Regions from separate parts of the Bradyrhizobium sp. WSM4874 genome, predicted to be linked through region 2. Evidence: riboswitches for the same ligand, from Rfam matches in the RefSeq annotation. Region 2 holds a riboswitch; the other holds the start of a gene.

Region 1 (8,893 bases), on a different contig from region 2:
TCGCCTCTCCGCTCGCGCGGGGGGTCTTCTGCTTGTCGCGCGCGGTCGGAATCCTGGCTCACGCCTGGGAGCAAACTGGGCGCAACGATCGCAACAAGGGCCCAATGCCCAAGCAGTTCGGCTACAAATACGATGGCCAGCCGCGTCGCAGGCTCGAAGGCGTATCATGAGCATCTCGAAAACCCGCCCAAGCTGATGGAGGCCAGCGTGTTCTCGTCGATGCCGGCGGAGTTTTGTCGCCCGGCTGTTTCTTCGGAATGGGCAGACGCGAACCGCGGGGCATATCCAGTAGATGGTTTCATCGAGGGACCGTCGTTCGACCAGTCCGGGAATCTCTATGTCGTCGACATCGCCTTCGGCCGCATTTCCGAATTTCACCGGAGGGCGTCTGGTCTTTGATCATCGAATACGACGGCTGGCCGAACGTCTGAAGGTTGCTCCGGACGGCCGGGTGCTCGTGTCCGACTATATCAACGGTCTCCTGGAGCTCGATCCACAGAGAGGGACCATCCGACCGTCGCTGGGCCACCGCAATTCCGAGTCCTTCAGAGGCTGCAACGACCTGCGTATCGCGACCAAAGGCGACATCTATTTCACCGATCAGGGCCAGACTGGATTGCACGATCGGACCGGCCGGGCATTTCGACTGTGCCCTGACGGCCGGATCATTGCTTGATTTCTAATGGCCCGGGCCCGAATGGCCTGGTGCTCAGTCCGGACGAGACCGTATTGTTCGTTGCAATGACGCGCGACAATAGCATCTGGCGCGTACCGCTGATGCGTGATGGCGTGGGGAAAGTCGGACGATTCAGCTGGTTCTTCGCGACGAGCGGTCCTGACGGACTGACGGTCGATCAAAAAAGGGCGGCTCTTTGTCGCGCATGATTCCCTCGGCCACGTTTTCGTATTGGCGCCAAACGGCGAAGCGGTCCGCTTGCATCCAGTCCTGCGCAGGGGGGAGCTGCACGAATGTCGTATTGGACGCGGCACTCGGCACATTGCTCATTACGGAATCCTCTACCGGATCAGTGTGATGGCTGATCTCGCGCACCTTCCTCGAAATTCGCCAGTAGGAGTGGCAAGGTTGTGCGGAATCCTTTCACGCGCCGGTCCGCCGCACCAAGATGCAGGAAATGAGTCTGGTAGACGACTGGCTGGCCAGTTGCCGAGAGAATGTAATTGGTGACGGATGGATGGCGTTTGTGTGGGTGATCTCAAACCAGAGCCAGTAAATCGCACTGCATGGGAAGCGCAAAAGAACGATTCGTAAGGCTGGTCGGGCTTCGCCCGCGACGGGCCGCCGCCGACCTGTCGCCTTTTGGTCGGGCGGGTCGCGGTATCGCTTCCCACAATGCAGAATGATTGATCGCTGATATCTTCGAACGTTCTCGCCAAGAAGGCCGAAGAGGTAACCGCTCGCGGTGGGAGTCAGCACCGCATCAGCGTCAAAGGTTCTCGATCATGCTCGGCCGCGACGCACGCGTGAAGCGTTCGTTTTGAGAAGCAACAAGCCCAGGATTGACTGCGTGAAGGACTTTACCGATAGCACGCTAGCCCAGGAGCGCTTTAAGTGTGTGGCGCAGAGGTCGTACCACTGTCAGAGCCTCTTGCGCGCGCAATCCTCCAACCCGATATCCCCTCTCCTCGTACAAGTGGCGTACCCGTTCTAGGGCCGGATAGCCATCCGGAGGCAACGCAACCTCAATCATGTGCCAGCCGCGTCGCTTCGCCTCCCAATCTACCGCCTCGAGCAGATGCCGACCGGAGTCAGAGCTCCGGAAGTCACGAGAAATCCATAGCTCCTGAAGCACGCCGTACGCTCCGGCTGCTCTCACGGCCTGTACGGCCGAGATGCTAGCTACCCCTACAATCTGCCCGGTGCCTTGTTCCTCGACGACAAAAATGAAGCCCTGTTCGGGATCCTGAATCAGGCGCAACGCCGCCTGCTTCGCGCCTTGAAGGCTGAACTCCGGTCCGGGGCCACCTAACTCGGAAAGTAGCTCTTCGACCGCTTTTGCGACCGCGTTCTCATCTCCTGGCACGCTCTTGCGCAAAGCCGTGCCCGCGCTGGACGTACCTTGCCCTTCAGCGCCAACACGAACACCCGACCCAGCCCTCCGGAGGAAATTCATGCTCAGGAGGATACAGAAAACGCAATTGAGAGCAACTATCAGGCTCGGTAGGAAGCAGCACGTCCACACTCGCTATACGCAACAGAGCTGAGGTAATTGCAAGCCATTGCCGTTCTCAGAATCGACTGCGGCTTGAGCAGCTGCGAACTCATGATGGACTGCCTTCTATTGGAAAACATATCACGGCACACGCCGGTCATGCCCGATCAAACATTCGTAAGAGTGATTGCCGATCGTCGCTCACGAATTACTCGCTTCAATAAATCGTGCGCCACGACGATCGCAGCGCCATAGAGCGTCAGCTCGGTGCGTCCGAAGGAGAGATTCCCACCTCGCGTGCGTCACTCGTACTTGCGCGAAGCGCGACAGGTATCATACGCGTGCGCCCGATAAAATCGTCTGAGCAAGATCGCGAAAGATTTTGCACACTAATGCACTATCTTAAGCTTATCTCGAACAATCAGAAAGATATCGGGAAGCACAGCTTGTTTCGACCTTCTCTCCTCGTTTAAGGCACCGTCACTGAACGGGAGTGGTTGCGATGGAACATGGGCAGGCCGAACTGGTCGGAGGGAAACCTGTAATCTTCGGGCAACGTAAGGTGCGGCCGCGGGCGTGCCTGGCCGTCGGCAAGCGGCATCTGCGCGCCTTTCTACGGGATGTGCTGGAGGATATGGGATTTGTTATCAGCGAATGCAGGACTGCTGACGAGTTGCCGCACGTACTCCGCACGGAGTTCCCTGATCTGATCCTGCTCGGCATTGGCTCGGACCGCATCGAGCCTGGACGATTGCTCGAGATACTGGTACGCGAAGAATTTGCAGGCCGAGTGCTGGCGTTCGGGGCGCGCGAGTCGATCATCATGGCGGCAGTGCAGCAGGTCGGTAGTGAATATGGACTTGCTATGCTGCCGCCGCTCAGGGCGCCGTTTGCAGCCGAGACGTTGCGCGATCGGATCGGCATGCTCTTGCCAAGAGAGCCGGCGCCCCGTCCCGCGGTCCATGTCGGAGAAGCCTTACACGCTGGCTGGCTTGAGCTCTGGTATGAGCCGAAGTTTGACGCGTGTACCCTTAGCCGCCGCGGCGCCGAGGCGCATGTGCGAATGCGGCACCCGACCTGGGGCGTTGTTCCACCGGCCTATTTCATCCCGGAACCTCACGATCCGCATTTTAGGAACTTGTCGCAGTTCGTGATCGACCGCGCGATCAAGGATTGGCAGTATCTTCTGGAGCAGCAAACTTCGATCGATCTCTCCATCAATCTCCCGGCAGCATTCCTGATTGACCCGCAGGAGGTACGCGATCTCTGTCGGCGCATGCCGTCGCACGCCGCTTTCGGCGGTTTGACGATTGAAATCGAGAGCGTTGAAGCGATCCAGAACCTAGATCTCCTGGTCGAGGTTGCGCGTGAGGTTCGCTTTCACAACATTGGCCTTGCAATCGACAATGTCGGTGCCAATTGGCCGCAGCTGATGGGGATGACAAAATTCCCGTTCGTGAAATTGAAAGTGGATCGTCAGTTCGTAGGCGGCTGCGCGAATGGGCCCCTCAAGCGAAGGGTGTGCCGCCATATCGTTGATCTAGCCAAAGAGTACAATGTGCGCACCGTCGCCGAAGGTGTGGAGAGCCAGGCCGACCTAATCGCTGTGGCCGAACTCGGCTTCGACCTTGCGCAGGGCCATCTGTTCGGAAAAGCCATGCCACTGAAGCAATTTGCACAGTCATCTTTCAACCCCGCTCCAGCTCGTCCAAAATAGTTGCGAGTGGCTGAGTGCGGCCAAGTGACGCTCACGAGCACCGCCATGCCTACTCGGCACCAGGCATGAGGCTGAGTGCAATTCAGTCGGTCTGCAAGGCCAGTGTCGCTCGTCCCGCCGCCACTTCATGTTTCCCTCCGAAGCTTGTTATACGACAAGCCCGTTTTGGCAAGCCTCCAGCGAGTCCTCCGCGCAGCTAGCGTTGCAGCCATGAGCGAGGCTTGCACAAACCTCCAGTCGGGGTGTGTGACCGGAGGTTTGCCGAGATCCGACGTAGACCTGCGTCCGCTGGCGGTTTTTTGTCGCCGCCGGTTGAGGAAGCGTCAGCCTCGCTTGCCCCCGCGCTGACGTGCCAAGCAAACCGACGGACGCTTCCAGCGTCAAGTCGCGACTGACTCTCGCAAGAGGGCCAGACGGCTCGTAGCCTGAAATTGAAGCGACCTGTTGCTGTCGCAGATGCAACATGGTCTCAGACCCGGGACAGCCGAATTGGGCAAATTGCCCAACATTGAGCGCGTCTGCGTTTGGCACGGCATTTGAAAGGGATCGCGCATGGCATCGCTCGCCTAAGGAGTCGGAAGGCATGGCTTACAAGATCGTCGCTTCGCAATGCACCGTTTGTGGCGCATGTGAGTTCGAGTGTCCCAACGCGGCGATCAGTCTGAAGCGCGACATTTACGTTATCGATGCCAAAAAATGTACGGAGTGCGAGGGCCATTGCGACACACCGCAATGCGCGGTGGTCTGTCCGGTCCCTGACACCTGTGTCCCGTCCAAGACAGGATAGGCAGCCCGCGACCAAAAGGCCTCATCGCTCGATTTCGCGAACGAAGTTGTAGATGTGGGGCCTTGAGGAGACCACGACCGCATGGGGCGCATCGAGGTCGATTAACATCGTTATGAGCTTAAGGCGCTGAGCGACTCCGAGGACCCCCTCAAAGGGCTCTGTCGGAGGACACCGTCGAATTTGTCACGAACAAGGACAAGGCGAGGCAGACCGGCGTCGAGCGGCCACGGACGCATCGAAGCCGGCGCAAAAGTCGCTCAGCACGTGAACACCTAGTGCACCGAGAAGATCGTCTTGACCAACCTCACGGAGGCGGACGACCTCGTGCCTGGTCGCGGGCCCGCCGAACACCAAGGAGCCGACCTGATCATCCGTGCGGTCCTGGAGCGATCCGGCTTTCGAAATTTCTAGGGAGCCTTATGGGCTGTGGCCAAACGGATGCCGGCCCAGGATGATCGCACCTTCCTGACGCGCAGGTTCGAAAAGTTGCCGACGGAAAAAGCCGCCTCCTCGCGATCACACAGATACCGAAAGCGGCCCGGGTTCGTTCCGGTGGTGGAGCTCACCGTTACGCGAGCAAGGAGCGAATGCATTTCACAAGCGGAGCCTCCACAGATCCGGGCGTGTTCACCAGGCCGCGAGCAAGACCGTCGTGCCCGCCTAGTGCGCTCGTAATCGCTTGGGCAATATCGCAGCGAGAATCGGTAGGTTGACGCATCGATCCTCGTGCGCATAATTCAAGCCGTCGCGGTCTCCGGATTTCGTTTGATCCGGAGCTAAGAGGGAAGCCGGTGCAATGCCGGCGCTGCCCCCGCAACTGTAAGCGGCGAGCCGCTGTCCAATGAAGTCACTGACGCCATGCGGCTTCGGGAAGGCCGGACAGCAGCAACGACCCGTGAGCCAGGAGACCTGCCTCGACAAGATATCGTCCACGGGCGGGGCGTCCCGGTGTGCGCCAAGCAGTTGTCGCTCAGGCGATGTTCGCTGTCTGCGTCCGCCGTGGCCTTTGCCCCAACATGGGGTCTAAGCTATGTCTATCCTTTCGCTTCCCGTTGCAACACTGGGGACGTCACGCATCGGCCCACGACGCGAACTCAAATTCGCGCTCGAGAGCTACTGGGCGGGAAAGTCCAGCGAAGCCGAGCTCCTCGAGGCGGGGAGTGGACTTCGTGCCGCTAATTGGGCACGGCAGAAATCCCGCGGTGCGACCGTCATTCCTTCGAATGACTTCTCGCTCTACGACCATGTGCTCGATACCAGCCTAATGGTCGGCGCCATTCCCGACGTTTACGGCTGGACCGAAGGTCCTGTGTCGCTCAAAACCTACTTCACCATGGCGCGTGGCGCTCAGGACGGTGGTCACGCTCAGCATGGGCCCGGCGTAGCCGCACAGGAGATGACGAAGTGGTTCGATACGAACTACCACTACATGGTGCCGGAATTTCACCAGGATCAGATCTTTAGGTATGCCTCTCGGAAGCCGATCGAGGAATATGAGGAGGCAAGAAGCCTCGGTTATCAGACGCGGCCCGTCCTAGTGGGCCCAGTCACTTTCCTGAAGCTCGGCAAAAGCGTAAATCCCGCATTCAATCCGCTGTCGCTGCTTGATCGACTCCTCCCCGTCTACGTCGATGTTCTCCGCGAACTAGCCGCGCGCGGCGCTGAATGGGTTCAGCTCGACGAGCCATGCCTAGTGATGGACGTCGACAAAGCATCTCGGGCGGCTGTCCGCCGGGCCTATGCTCATTTCGCTAAGGCCGTGCCGGCCCTTAAAATCATGCTGGCCACATACTTCGGGGCTGTCGGCGACAATCTTGAAACAGTATTGGCCTTGCCCGTTGCCGGGCTTCATGTCGACCTGGTTCGTGCACCTGACCAGTTGGACGCGATTGTCGCCAGAGCCCGTAGAGATCTCGTGGTCTCGCTCGGCGTCGTTGATGGTCGCAACGTGTGGCGCTCTAATCTGCCGGCGCTACTCGACCAACTTGCTCCTATGGTCAAAAAACTGGGCAGGGACCGTGTTCAGATTGCCCCCTCCTGCTCGCTGCTTCATGTTCCGACCGACATTGAGCTAGAGATCGATCTCGATCCCAATCTGAAGACGTGGTTGGCGTTCTCAGTGCAGAAGATCAAGGAACTTTCGATATTGGGCAAAGCGCTGGCTGGCCTTGCTGCCGACGTGGCCGATGAACTCACGCTCTCAGAGGATGCATCCGTCACCCGCGAAACATCGCCGAAGATCCACAGTGCGAACGTCGCCGGACGAATGGCCGCGATCGACGATAGCATGCGCCGCCGTCGCAGTGCGTTCACCCAGCGCGCCGACGTCCAGCGCGTCGCCTTCGCATTGCCGATGTTTCCAACCACAACCATCGGATCCTTCCCGCAAACGGCGGACGTCCGCAATGCGCGTGCAGCTCATGCGCGGGGAGCGCTGAATGACACGCAGTACGAGCAGCTTCTGAAAGCGGAGACAGCCCATACCGTGCATTGGCAGGAAGATATCGGCCTGGACGTGCTCGTACACGGTGAGTTCGAGCGCAATGACATGGTTCAATACTTTGGCGAGCAGCTGTTGGGTTTCGCATTCACCAAGCACGGCTGGGTTCAGTCTTATGGCTCGCGGTGCGTTCGCCCTCCTATCCTGTTTGGAGATGTCTCCCGCCCGAAGCCCATGACCGTTAAATGGTGGCGACATGCGCAGTCTCTGACCAAAAAACCCGTCAAGGCTATGCTGACCGGACCGGTGACGATCCTGAACTGGTCGTTTGTCCGTGACGACATCCCGCGGAGCGAGACATGCCGACAGATCGCTCTCGCGATCCGAGACGAAGTCATCGACCTTGAGGCGGCTGGAGCGACCATGATCCAGATCGACGAGGCTGCGTTGCGGGAGGGATTGCCGCTGCGCAAATCGCAGTGGAAGGACTATCTCGATTGGGCAGTGGACAGTTTCCGCGTTTGCTCCTCCGCTGTCGCTGACGGAACTCAGATCCATACGCACATGTGCTATTCCGAGTTCAACGAAATCATCGATGCGATCGCAGCAATGGATGCCGACGTCATTTCAATCGAGGCGTCGCGCTCCAAAATGGAATTGCTCGACGCTTTCAAGAGCTACAAATATCCTAATGAAATCGGGCCAGGCGTCTATGACATTCATTCACCGCGCATTCCCGCAGCAGCCGAGATCAAGCAGCTGATTGTGTTGGCGCGGCAGCGGGTTTCCGATCGGCAGCTCTGGATCAATCCCGACTGCGGACTGAAAACTCGAAGATGGGAGGAGGTGCGTCCCGCGCTCGTCAATATGGTGGCCGCCGCACGCGAGTTGCGGGGTGAGGCATGATCGTACGGAGCGCGTCACCAACGTATTGTGAATAAGATGCACGCGCTTTGGGAGGTCGCGATATCTTGCGAGCTTCCTAAACCTTCCAGCGCTTGCGAATGCCGGTCTGCTTCGGCGGAGGTGATCGCATACACCCGGCGACAAGCTCGAATCCGGCGGACGACAGCATGCCGGTCATACCGATCAGGTGACATATTCCAACTCACTACCGCTCGACGCGAACCACGGCCCTATCTTTTCATTTATCCATCGCGTGGATGCGTCCCATCACAACAATCTATTTTACCGCCCTTCCGGAATTTCATACGTAATTGGCGCGTTGGCGCGGGCTTCGGGAAGATTTGCTGGCGTTGGGGCGCTGCCACATGGTGCCGCGTGACGGCAAACTGACGCTTGAGTTCCAGGACACGGCAGCCAAACCGCCTGCGGGATGGATCCCAGCTCCATCAAGGCTCCCCTTGCCAACCGGACAGCTGGCAAGTGGTGGCAAGTCTTGAACTTTCCGACAGGAGTGGAAAGCAAGCGGCTCGCTAAGTTGCGCGGAGCGATATCCGCTTCTTGTTGTTTGACGGCGAGTGCCCTCGCCGTAAATCGGTCGCCGGTAGTCCTCCCTACCGACGAAAGCTGGTGCGATGCGGAAAGCAGCGTCGCTCCTGCGTGACTTCTGCCCGGCCTCCCGTCGAGGCCGGGCATTTTTATGTATGCGTGGTGATGAGTGACAGCACAGCATCATTCATTTAGACGTCATTGCGGGGAGGCCGGTTTCTTGCGTCGCCTCTGTTGCTCTTCGTCAGGGAATGAGGCCGGTGCTGCTAAGGCTATCTGTCTATTGAAGGCTTTGGTGTCGTGTTGGTGCGCGTCGGCAGTATCGG
Region 2 (8,893 bases):
GCCGAGCCCCAGAGATCGACGACAAGGCCCTTTGGCCAGTCACCATGATCCTGCAGATGACGACGCAGTAGCTCTTCCGCGAGCTTAATGCCTTGCGCATGCGCCGACGGCGTCGGCACCGCGCGCGGATCGACGGCGAACAGATTACGTCCCGTGGGCAGCACGTCCTGGCGGCCGCGATAGGGCGAGCCCGACGGCCCCGGCGCGACGCGGCGTCCCGCAAGCGCGGCACGTAGCGCGTCACGTTCAGCGTCGCCGCAGGCGCCGCGGCCGAACACGTGCAGGCCGTCACCGAACTGGCTTTCCTTGAGATCGCAGACGAAACGGTCGATCCGCGGGATCGCTTCGGCCGGCGCGGCCGCTGCATCGAGGCCGAGATCGTCTTCGAGGCCAACCGCGCGCGCCTCGTCGCGGATCGCGGCGATCAGACGCTGGCGACGGGCGGGATCGAGGCCATCAGCCGTCGAGTACTCGTCGAGGAGCTGTTCAAGCCTGCGCAGCCCGTCCGGCACCGCTGATGCTGCGAGCTGCGGCGGCAGATGGCCGATCGTGACGGCACCCACGCGCCGCTTGGCCTGCGCGGCCTCGCCGGGATCGTTGACAATGAAGGGATAGATGACGGGCAATTCGCCGATCAGGGCTTCCGGCCAGCACGCCTGCGACAGCGCCACGGATTTTCCGGGCAGCCATTCCAGCGTGCCGTGCGCGCCCATGTGCACGACCGCATCACAGCCCTGCTCGCGGAGCCAGAGATAGAACGCGACATAGGCATGGCGCGGCGTGCGGGCGAGATCGTGATAGTCGGCATCGCGCGTGGTCGCATCGCCACGCTCCGGCTGAACCGCGATGATCGACCGGCCACATGGAATCGCTGCGAAATGGAACGCGCCGTCGCGACACCCCGGATCGGTTTCCGGCGTGCCCCAGGCTTGCGCGAGGTCATCCTGCAACACTTGCGGAAGGTGCGAGAGCGCAGCGCGGTAATCGGCAACGCTCCAGCTCAAGGTCCGCTTGAGCAGCGTCTCGCCAAGCGCATGGACCGGATCGACATCGAAGCCAGCTTTCGCGAGGTCGGACACCAGGGCCTCGACCGAGGCCAGTGCATCGAGACCCACCGCATGCGCGATCTGATGCGGGCGGCCCGGATAGTTGGAGAGCACGACTGCCATGCGCTTGTCGGCGGCCGGCTTCTCGGCGAGGCGACGCCAGGCCGCTACGCGCGCGGCGACGGCCTTCACGCGCTCCTCATCGGGCCTGTGTGCCAGATGCGAAAATTGCAAATCGGGATCGCGCATCGCCGCCGATTTGAAGCTCACCACGCCCGCAAACAGGCGGCCGTCGACCTCGGGCAGCACCACATGCATCGCAAGGTCGCCGGGCGACAGGCCGCGGAGCGAGCTCGCCCAATCCTCGCGCCGGGCCGTGGAGAGCGCGACCTGGAACACCGGGCAGGATGCGGCATCGAACGGCGTGGTGCCGTCGTCGCCGATCGCCGAGAACGCCGTCGCATTGACGATCGCGGCCGGCGGGTTTTGCGCGAAATACCCGCGCAACCAATCCGCAACGCCCGGGGCCTTCAGCGAGGTGACGAACACACCATGCGCGTCAAAGCCGCGCTCGCGCAGCGTCGCGATCAGCGCATCGACGGGGCCGGTATCCGCGGCGGTGAGGTAGGAGCGATAGAAGGTCACGAGCGCTCGCGGCCTGCCCTCACCCGACGCCGGCGCGGCAATGACGCCGCGCGCCGGATCATAAAAGCCCATCTCGGGGACGGTCATCTCGCCGATGACCGGGCCGGCATAAAGGCCAGAGGCCAGCGCAAGCTGCGCGATCGCGGCTTGCGCTGCGACGGGGCCGCCGGTGTCGCAGAGCACCTTGAGCCGCCGCAATGTCGAGACCGGCAGGGTCGAATACGCATCCAGCCGCGTGTCGTCGCGGCCGTCCGCCGGCAGCACGGCCAGCACGATGCCGCGCTCCTTCGCCAGTTGCTGCAGGGCCGCGAGCCCGTACGACCAATAGGATTCGCCGCCGATCAGACGCACGAGGATGCCGCGCGCCTGCGCCAGAGTGCGCTCGATATAGGTGTCGACCGAGAGCGGATGGCGGAGTTCTGCGAGATTGACGAGCCGTAGTGACGGCAGGCTGTCGCGACCACGGCGCCAGCCGGCCGCGAATGCGGCAAGATCGGAATCCGAATACGAGAGCACCACGAGATCGGCCGGATCCTGGCCGATGTCCCTTGGTATCGCGGTCTCCTCGAGACCGCGGCTCTCGCGGAAGACGACGTGCATCAGATTCCAGTTCCTGAAAGACCAAGTCCTGAAATACCAAGTCCTGCCCTGATCGCGGCCTTGTCGATATCGCCATGCTCGCCGATCACGACGAGCTTTGATTGCCTCGCACCTGCGCCCCAGGGCTTGTCGAACTGGTGGCGCACGCGCTCGCCGACCGCTTGCAGCAAGAGGCGCATCGGCTTGCCTTCCACCGCGATGTAACCCTTGACGCGCAGCACATTCTGCTCCCGCGCCAGACGCTGGACGGATGCAACCAGCGTGTCGATATCGGTGACCTCAGGAAGATCAATCACGACGGAGGCAAAATCGTCGTGCTCGTGATCCTCCTCGCCGTCATGATGCGATGGACGCGCGGCGAGATCGTTCTCGGCGGCAGCACCGAGGCCGAGGATGAGGCGCGCGTCGATCGCACCGTCGGTGATCGCCAGCATCGGCACGCGGCGCGACATCTCGGCGGTGATCGCCGCCTTGGCCGCTTCGAGGCCTGCCGCGCCCGCAAGATCCGCCTTCGTCAGCAGCACGATATCCGCGCAGGCAATCTGGTCCTCGAACACTTCCGATAGCGGGGTCTCGTGATCGAGATTTTCATCGGCCGCACGCTGCGCTTCGACGTCGTCAGGATCCGGCGCGAAACGGCCGGCAGCGACAGCTTCGGCGTCGGCCAGCGCGATCACGCCATCGACCGTGATGCGCGAACGGATCTCCGGCCAGTCGAACGCCTTCAGCAGCGGCTTGGGCAGCGCCAGGCCCGAGGTCTCGATCAGGATATGATCGGGCCGCACCGGCCGCGACAGCAGCTTCTCCATGGTCGGAATGAAATCGTCGGCGACGGTGCAGCAGATGCAGCCATTGGCGAGCTCGATGATGTTCTCTTCTGGGCAATTCGCATCGGCGCAGGATTTCAGAATCTCGCCATCGACGCCCTCGCTGCCGAACTCGTTGACGAGCACCGCGAGCTTCTTGCCGTTGGCATTGGCAAGCAGATGCTGGATCAGCGTGGTCTTGCCTGAGCCGAGAAAGCCGGTGACGACCGTGACCGGGACTTTTGCGAGCGAATTCATTCGGCGGCCTCCGGCACGACGGCCAAGGGGAGAATGGGGGGAATGCGGGCAAGCGACTGCTTGCGGAAGATCTCCGGGCGGCTGCGCCAGGGCACGAGGCCGTCGGACGCGGCTGCATAGGCCGCGGCGCCCGCGACCACGTCGCTCGCATTCGCATCCGACAGACGGCCATAGACATAGGACCAGCGGCCGGGCGCGCTGAGCGCGACCGAGCAACCCTGGTTGCATGCAGACAGGCATTCGACGGGAACCACGCTGACGCCGTCGGGCACGCCGGCCTCGAGGATCGCACCATGCAGGCGCTTGCCGGGCGTCGTCTCGCCCTCGCCAAGCGTCTCGCCGGCGCGGCAGGTGATGCAGACATGAAGTGTGACGGTCATCGCTTCTTCCAGAATAAACAGCGGGAAGCGAAGAGGCCCACGAACCGTTCTTGCGAAGGCCCGTTTCCCCGTCGCGGAACACCCCGTCCGCCGGTCCAAAATCGTCCGCGCTGGCAGGTCTCCCGGCTTGCGGAGCAGGGTTTCCCCTTCGATCCCCGCCTTCCCGATCCCAAGGGGATCAGTGGCTTCGGGCATCTCTCCGGTCACGGTCGCGGGGGCGGCTGCATTTTGGAACCAAATCTTGCCGATTCGGACCCTATCGCATTCCCTCTTCGCCTGTCGTAGGACAGGAACCAACGCCGGGCCACCATTTGCCCCCGACCGCCTCTTGTCAAGCCGAAGGACCCCGTCCGATGACGTCAGAACCGGATACCCAGACGGCCGACGAAACCGACGCCCGCCACGCCTCGAAAATGGCGAAGAAGAAGGTCGCCCGCGACAAGATCATGGCGACCAAGAGCGGCGAAAAGGGCCTCATCATCGTCCACACCGGCGCCGGCAAGGGCAAGTCCTCCTCGGCTTTCGGCATGATCGTCCGCTGCGTCGCCCATGGCTTCCCCTGCGCCGTCGTGCAGTTCATCAAGGGTGCTTGGGATACCGGCGAGCGCCGCATGCTGACCGGCCATTTCGGCGACCTCTGCCAGTTCCACGCCATGGGCGAAGGCTTTACCTGGGAGACGCAGGACCGCGCCCGCGATATCGCCGCCGCGCGCGCCGGCTGGCAGAAGGCCAAGGAGCTGATCCTCGACCAGAATCTCCGCATGGTCGTGCTCGACGAGATCAACATCGCGCTGCGCTACGACTATCTCGACATCGCGGAGGTCGTCGAATTCCTGGCGACCTCGAAGCCGCCGATGACGCATGTCGTGCTCACCGGCCGCAACGCCAAGGACGAGCTGATCGAGGTCGCTGATCTCGTCACCGAGATGACGCTGGTCAAGCATCCCTTCCGCTCCGGCATCAAGGCGCAAGCCGGCGTCGAGTTCTAAGAAACTCGCGATGGCGCGCGCATTGATGATCCAGGGGGCCGGCTCGGACGTGGGCAAATCGCTCATCGTCGCCGGCCTCGCGCGCGCCTTTGTGCGTCGCGGCTCGCGCGTGCTCCCGTTCAAGCCGCAGAATATGTCGAACAACGCGGCCGTCACCGTCGACGGCGGCGAGATCGGCCGCGCCCAGGCGCTCCAGGCGCTCGCCGCGCGCGTCGAGCCGCATACCGACATGAACCCGGTGCTGCTGAAGCCGGAGACGGATGTCGGCGCGCAGGTGATCGTGCACGGAAAGCGCATTGCGACCGCGCGTGCGCGTGAATATGCGGCGATGAAGCCGTCATTGATGGCTGCGGTGCTGGAGAGCTTCGAACGGCTGAAGGCGCGTGCCGATCTCGTGCTGGTGGAAGGCGCCGGCAGCCCGGCCGAGGTGAACCTGCGCAAGGCCGACATCGCCAATATGGGGTTTGCGCGCAAAGCCGATGTGCCGGTCGTGCTGGTCGGCGACATCGACCGCGGCGGGGTCATCGCGCAACTCGTCGGCATCAAGACGGTGATCGACCCCGATGATGCCGCGATGATCCAGGGATTTGTCATCAACAAGTTCCGTGGCGATCCCACGCTGTTCGACGACGGCTACAGACTGATCGAAGAAAAGACCGAATGGCGCGGCTTTGGCGTGCTGCCCTGGTTCGGGCGCGCCGGCGAGCTGCCGGCTGAGGATGCGCTGGGCCTGAGCGATGCGCGCAAGCCCGGCCAATGCAAGATCGCCTGTCTCGCGCTGTCGCGGATCGCCAATTTCGACGATCTCGATCCACTCAAGCTCGAGCCCGGCATCGATCTCGTGATGGTGCGGCCGGGCGAAGCCATTCCCGGCGACGTGCGCCTCGTCATCATCCCCGGCTCGAAATCCACCCGCGGCGATCTTGCCTTTCTGCGCGCGCAAGGCTGGGACATCGATCTCCTGGCGCATCACCGCAGAGGCGGCCATGTGCTCGGCCTCTGCGGCGGGTATCAGATGCTCGGACGCAGCGTCACGGATCCCGAGGGGATCGAGGGCCCCGCGGGCGACACAGCGGGTCTCGGGCTTCTGGATGTCGAGACGGTGATGAGCCCGCAGAAGACGCTGACGCGTGTCGCGGCCGTGCATGCCGCAACAGAACAGCCGATCGAGGCCTATGAAATCCACATCGGCCGCACCGATGGGCCGGATCGCGCGCGGCCATTCGCAAGGCTGAACGGCGAACCGGAAGGCGCAATCTCGCGCGACGGGCGCGTGCAAGGCAGCTATCTGCACGGCCTCTTCACGTCGGATGATTTCCGCAAGGCGTTCTTGGCAAAGCTCGACATTGCCGCCGGCGACGAGCCCTATCACGCCAGGGTCGAGAGCGCGCTCGATGCGCTCGCCGATCACATGGAAGCTCATCTCGACGTCGAAGGCCTGCTCGCGCTAGCGCGCTAGCGCCTCGGCCAGGCGCGTCCATTCGGATTCGCCGCCCGGAAGCCCGAGGCGCAGCCATGTCGGCTCCCGCCCGAACACGCGCGACCAGATATGGCGACGCGCCAGCTTCTCCTGCGCGGCAAGCGCGTCAGGCGTCGCGTAGAGACGAAACAGCGGCGTCCCGCCAACGAGCGTCCAGCCTTGCGACTGCACCATGCCGTCGAGGCGACCACAGTCTCGCGCGAGCCGCGCGGAGGCGGCCTCAGCCCAAGCATCGTCACCCAAAGCACGGCAACCGATCGCGATCGCCGCTCCCGAGACCGGCCAAGGCCCCGACATCGAGGCGATCCTGGCGATGTCGGACGAATTGCCGAGCGCGAAACCGAGCCGCAGGCCGGCAAGGCCGTAAAACTTTCCGAAGGAGCGCAGAATCAGCAGCCCCGGCCGGTCCTCGGATGCAAGCGATAGCTGCGGGGCCACATCGGCAAAACTCTCGTCGATGACGAGACGGCCGACGCGAGGCAGAAGCGCCAGCAAATCCCTTGGTGTGTGGCATCGGCCGTCAGGATTGTTGGGATTGACGACAATGGCGAGGTCGGCGCCCGCCAGCGCGTCGAGCTCCCCGACCTCCTGGACCTCCCAGCCCGCGGCCGAGAGGACCCCGGCATATTCATTGTAGGTCGGCGCGAGGATGCGCGCGTGGCCGGTTGGCGCGAGTTGCGGCAGCAGTTGAATCGCGGCCTGTGCGCCGCCAAGCGCGACAACCGCCGCGCTCGTGCGATAAGCCTGCCGCGCCGCCTGATGCAGCGCCTCGATGTCGCCGTGCGACGGCAACGCGCTCCATGCGCGCGAGCTCACCTCGCCCACGGGATAAGGCAGGCGGTTGATCCCGGTCGACAGATCGATCCAGTGCTCCGCGGGGCCGCCGAAACGCTGCTGGGCCAGATCGAGATTTCCACCGTGCTCGCGCATGCGCTGTTCTTTCACGCGAAGGCCAGGATCGCAAGGACACCGGCGAGCAGCAGCATAGCGCGGCGGTAGACCGTCAATCCCCGATCGATGTCGGCAGCAAGCGGATCGCGCGCACCTTCATTCAACCATGGCTCGTTGGTGGTGCTGCCGTGATAGATTCGCGGACCGCTGAGCCGCACACCAAGCGCACCCGCCATGGCGGCTTCCGGCCAGCCGGCATTGGGCGATCGATGTCGGCGTGCATCCCGCATCATGCAAGACAGCGCCTCCGATCGCCGTGGCGCCAGCAGCACGAACAGAAATCCGGTCAGCCGCGCCGGAATGAAATTGGCGACATCGTCGATTCGCGCCGCAGCCCAGCCGAAGGCTTCGTGGCGTTCGGAGCGATGGCCGATCATGGAGTCCAGCGTGTTGATCGCCTTGTAGCCGAGGATCCCCGGAAGACCGAACAGCGCGCCCCAGAACACCGGTGCGACGATGCCGTCGGATGCATTCTCGGCGAGGCTCTCGATCGCCGCGCGAGCGATCCCGGCCTCCTCGAGCGCCAGGGGATCGCGGCCGACGATGCGCGAGACCGCGTCGCGTGCGGCCGCGATGTCACCGGCCCGCATGGGATTTGCGACGGCAGCAACGTGGTCGTGCAGCGAACGCAAGGCGACCAGCGGCCAGCCCAGGACGCCGACCAGTACGATCTGAGTCCAGCCCAAGGGAAGCAGGGACTGCAGCGCCCAGCCGAGCGCGACGGAGAGCGCGATCACGACGAGTGCTCCGGCGAGACCAGCGGCGCGGCGAAATGCCTGCGGATCGGACGGTCGATTCCAGGCGGTGTCGATGGCAGAGATCAGCCCGCCCAACCAGGTGACGGGATGGCCGATCCGCGCGAACAACCACGACGGCCAGCCCAACAGGGCATCCACCACCATCGCAACCGCCATCGCACCCGCAAAACCCACACCCGCCTCCTGTCTTGCCCCTGTTGCGCAAAGCGAAGGCCGAACGCAAGCCCCCGACTGCCTGATTTCGGCTTTGTCTTTGGCCGCGTTTGGTGATTAGTCAGGCCCACAGGAGACCTTTATGGCCGTCATCTTGATCACGGGCGGAGCGCGATCGGGCAAGAGCGCCCATGCGGAAAAACGCGCACGCAGCTTTCCGGGCCGTCCCGTCTACATCGCGACGGCCGAGGCGCTCGACGCGGAAATGGAAGCACGCATCGAAAAGCATCGCAGACGACGCTCAACCGATTGGATCGAGCGAGAGGTACCGCTCGATCTTCTGCAGGCGCTGATGGAAACCGATGGCGGCGGGCCTAGACTGGTGGACTGCCTGACCCTGTGGCTCTCCAACATGATGCATGCGCAGCGCAACTGGGATCACGAAGTCATGAAGCTCGCCGTCTTCCTGCGCGCCCAGAAGAGCCCCGTCGTCTTCGTCACCAACGAAGTCGGCCTCGGCATCGTCCCCGACAATGCGCTGGCGCGGAGCTTCCGCGACGCGGCCGGATTCATGAACCAGGCCATCGCGGCCGTTGCCGACGAGGCCGAGTTCGTCGTCGCCGGCCTGCCGATGAAGCTGAAATGATGCCGCGCGACGAATTCTTGCGGAATGTCATCGCCGATCTCAGGATGGCGGTATCGTTCGTGACGATACTTCCCGTCGCCTCGTCGAAGCCAGCTGGCGACGGGGCCATCGCGCGCGCGGCATGGGCGCTTCCCGTTGCAGGGCTGGCGGTCGGCCTTGCCGGCGCCTTGGTCTACAAGCT

Evidence for each region. Region 2 has a riboswitch for cobalamin ahead of AC0L3P_RS04160 (DUF1636 family protein). Riboswitches for the same ligand answer to the same signal wherever they lie in the genome.
Region 1: it holds a riboswitch for cobalamin, as region 2 does, so the genes downstream of both, metE (5-methyltetrahydropteroyltriglutamate--homocysteine S-methyltransferase) here and AC0L3P_RS04160 (DUF1636 family protein) in region 2, are expected to answer to the same signal.

Annotation. Positions count from the first base shown of each region.
Region 1 is NZ_JBVVPR010000021.1:42,998-51,890, reverse strand. It holds gene AC0L3P_RS21775 (citryl-CoA lyase) at 1-170, shown strand, start outside; partial or broken gene AC0L3P_RS21770 (SMP-30/gluconolactonase/LRE family protein) at 133-1,034, shown strand; gene AC0L3P_RS21765 (GNAT family N-acetyltransferase) at 1,551-2,054, opposite strand; gene AC0L3P_RS21760 (EAL domain-containing response regulator) at 2,674-3,888, shown strand; gene AC0L3P_RS21755 (4Fe-4S binding protein) at 4,472-4,675, shown strand; cobalamin riboswitch at 5,407-5,606, shown strand; gene metE (5-methyltetrahydropteroyltriglutamate--homocysteine S-methyltransferase) at 5,706-8,021, shown strand; gene AC0L3P_RS21745 (cytochrome-c peroxidase) at 8,840-8,893, opposite strand, start outside.
Region 2 is NZ_JBVVPR010000003.1:54,784-63,676, forward strand. It holds gene cobN (cobaltochelatase subunit CobN) at 1-2,291, opposite strand, end outside; gene cobW (cobalamin biosynthesis protein CobW) at 2,291-3,355, opposite strand; gene AC0L3P_RS04160 (DUF1636 family protein) at 3,352-3,735, opposite strand; cobalamin riboswitch at 3,831-4,048, opposite strand; gene cobO (cob(I)yrinic acid a,c-diamide adenosyltransferase) at 4,089-4,724, shown strand; gene AC0L3P_RS04170 (cobyric acid synthase) at 4,735-6,183, shown strand; gene cobD (threonine-phosphate decarboxylase CobD) at 6,172-7,134, opposite strand; gene cbiB (adenosylcobinamide-phosphate synthase CbiB) at 7,146-8,087, opposite strand; gene cobU (bifunctional adenosylcobinamide kinase/adenosylcobinamide-phosphate guanylyltransferase) at 8,209-8,712, shown strand; gene cobS (adenosylcobinamide-GDP ribazoletransferase) at 8,709-8,893, shown strand, end outside.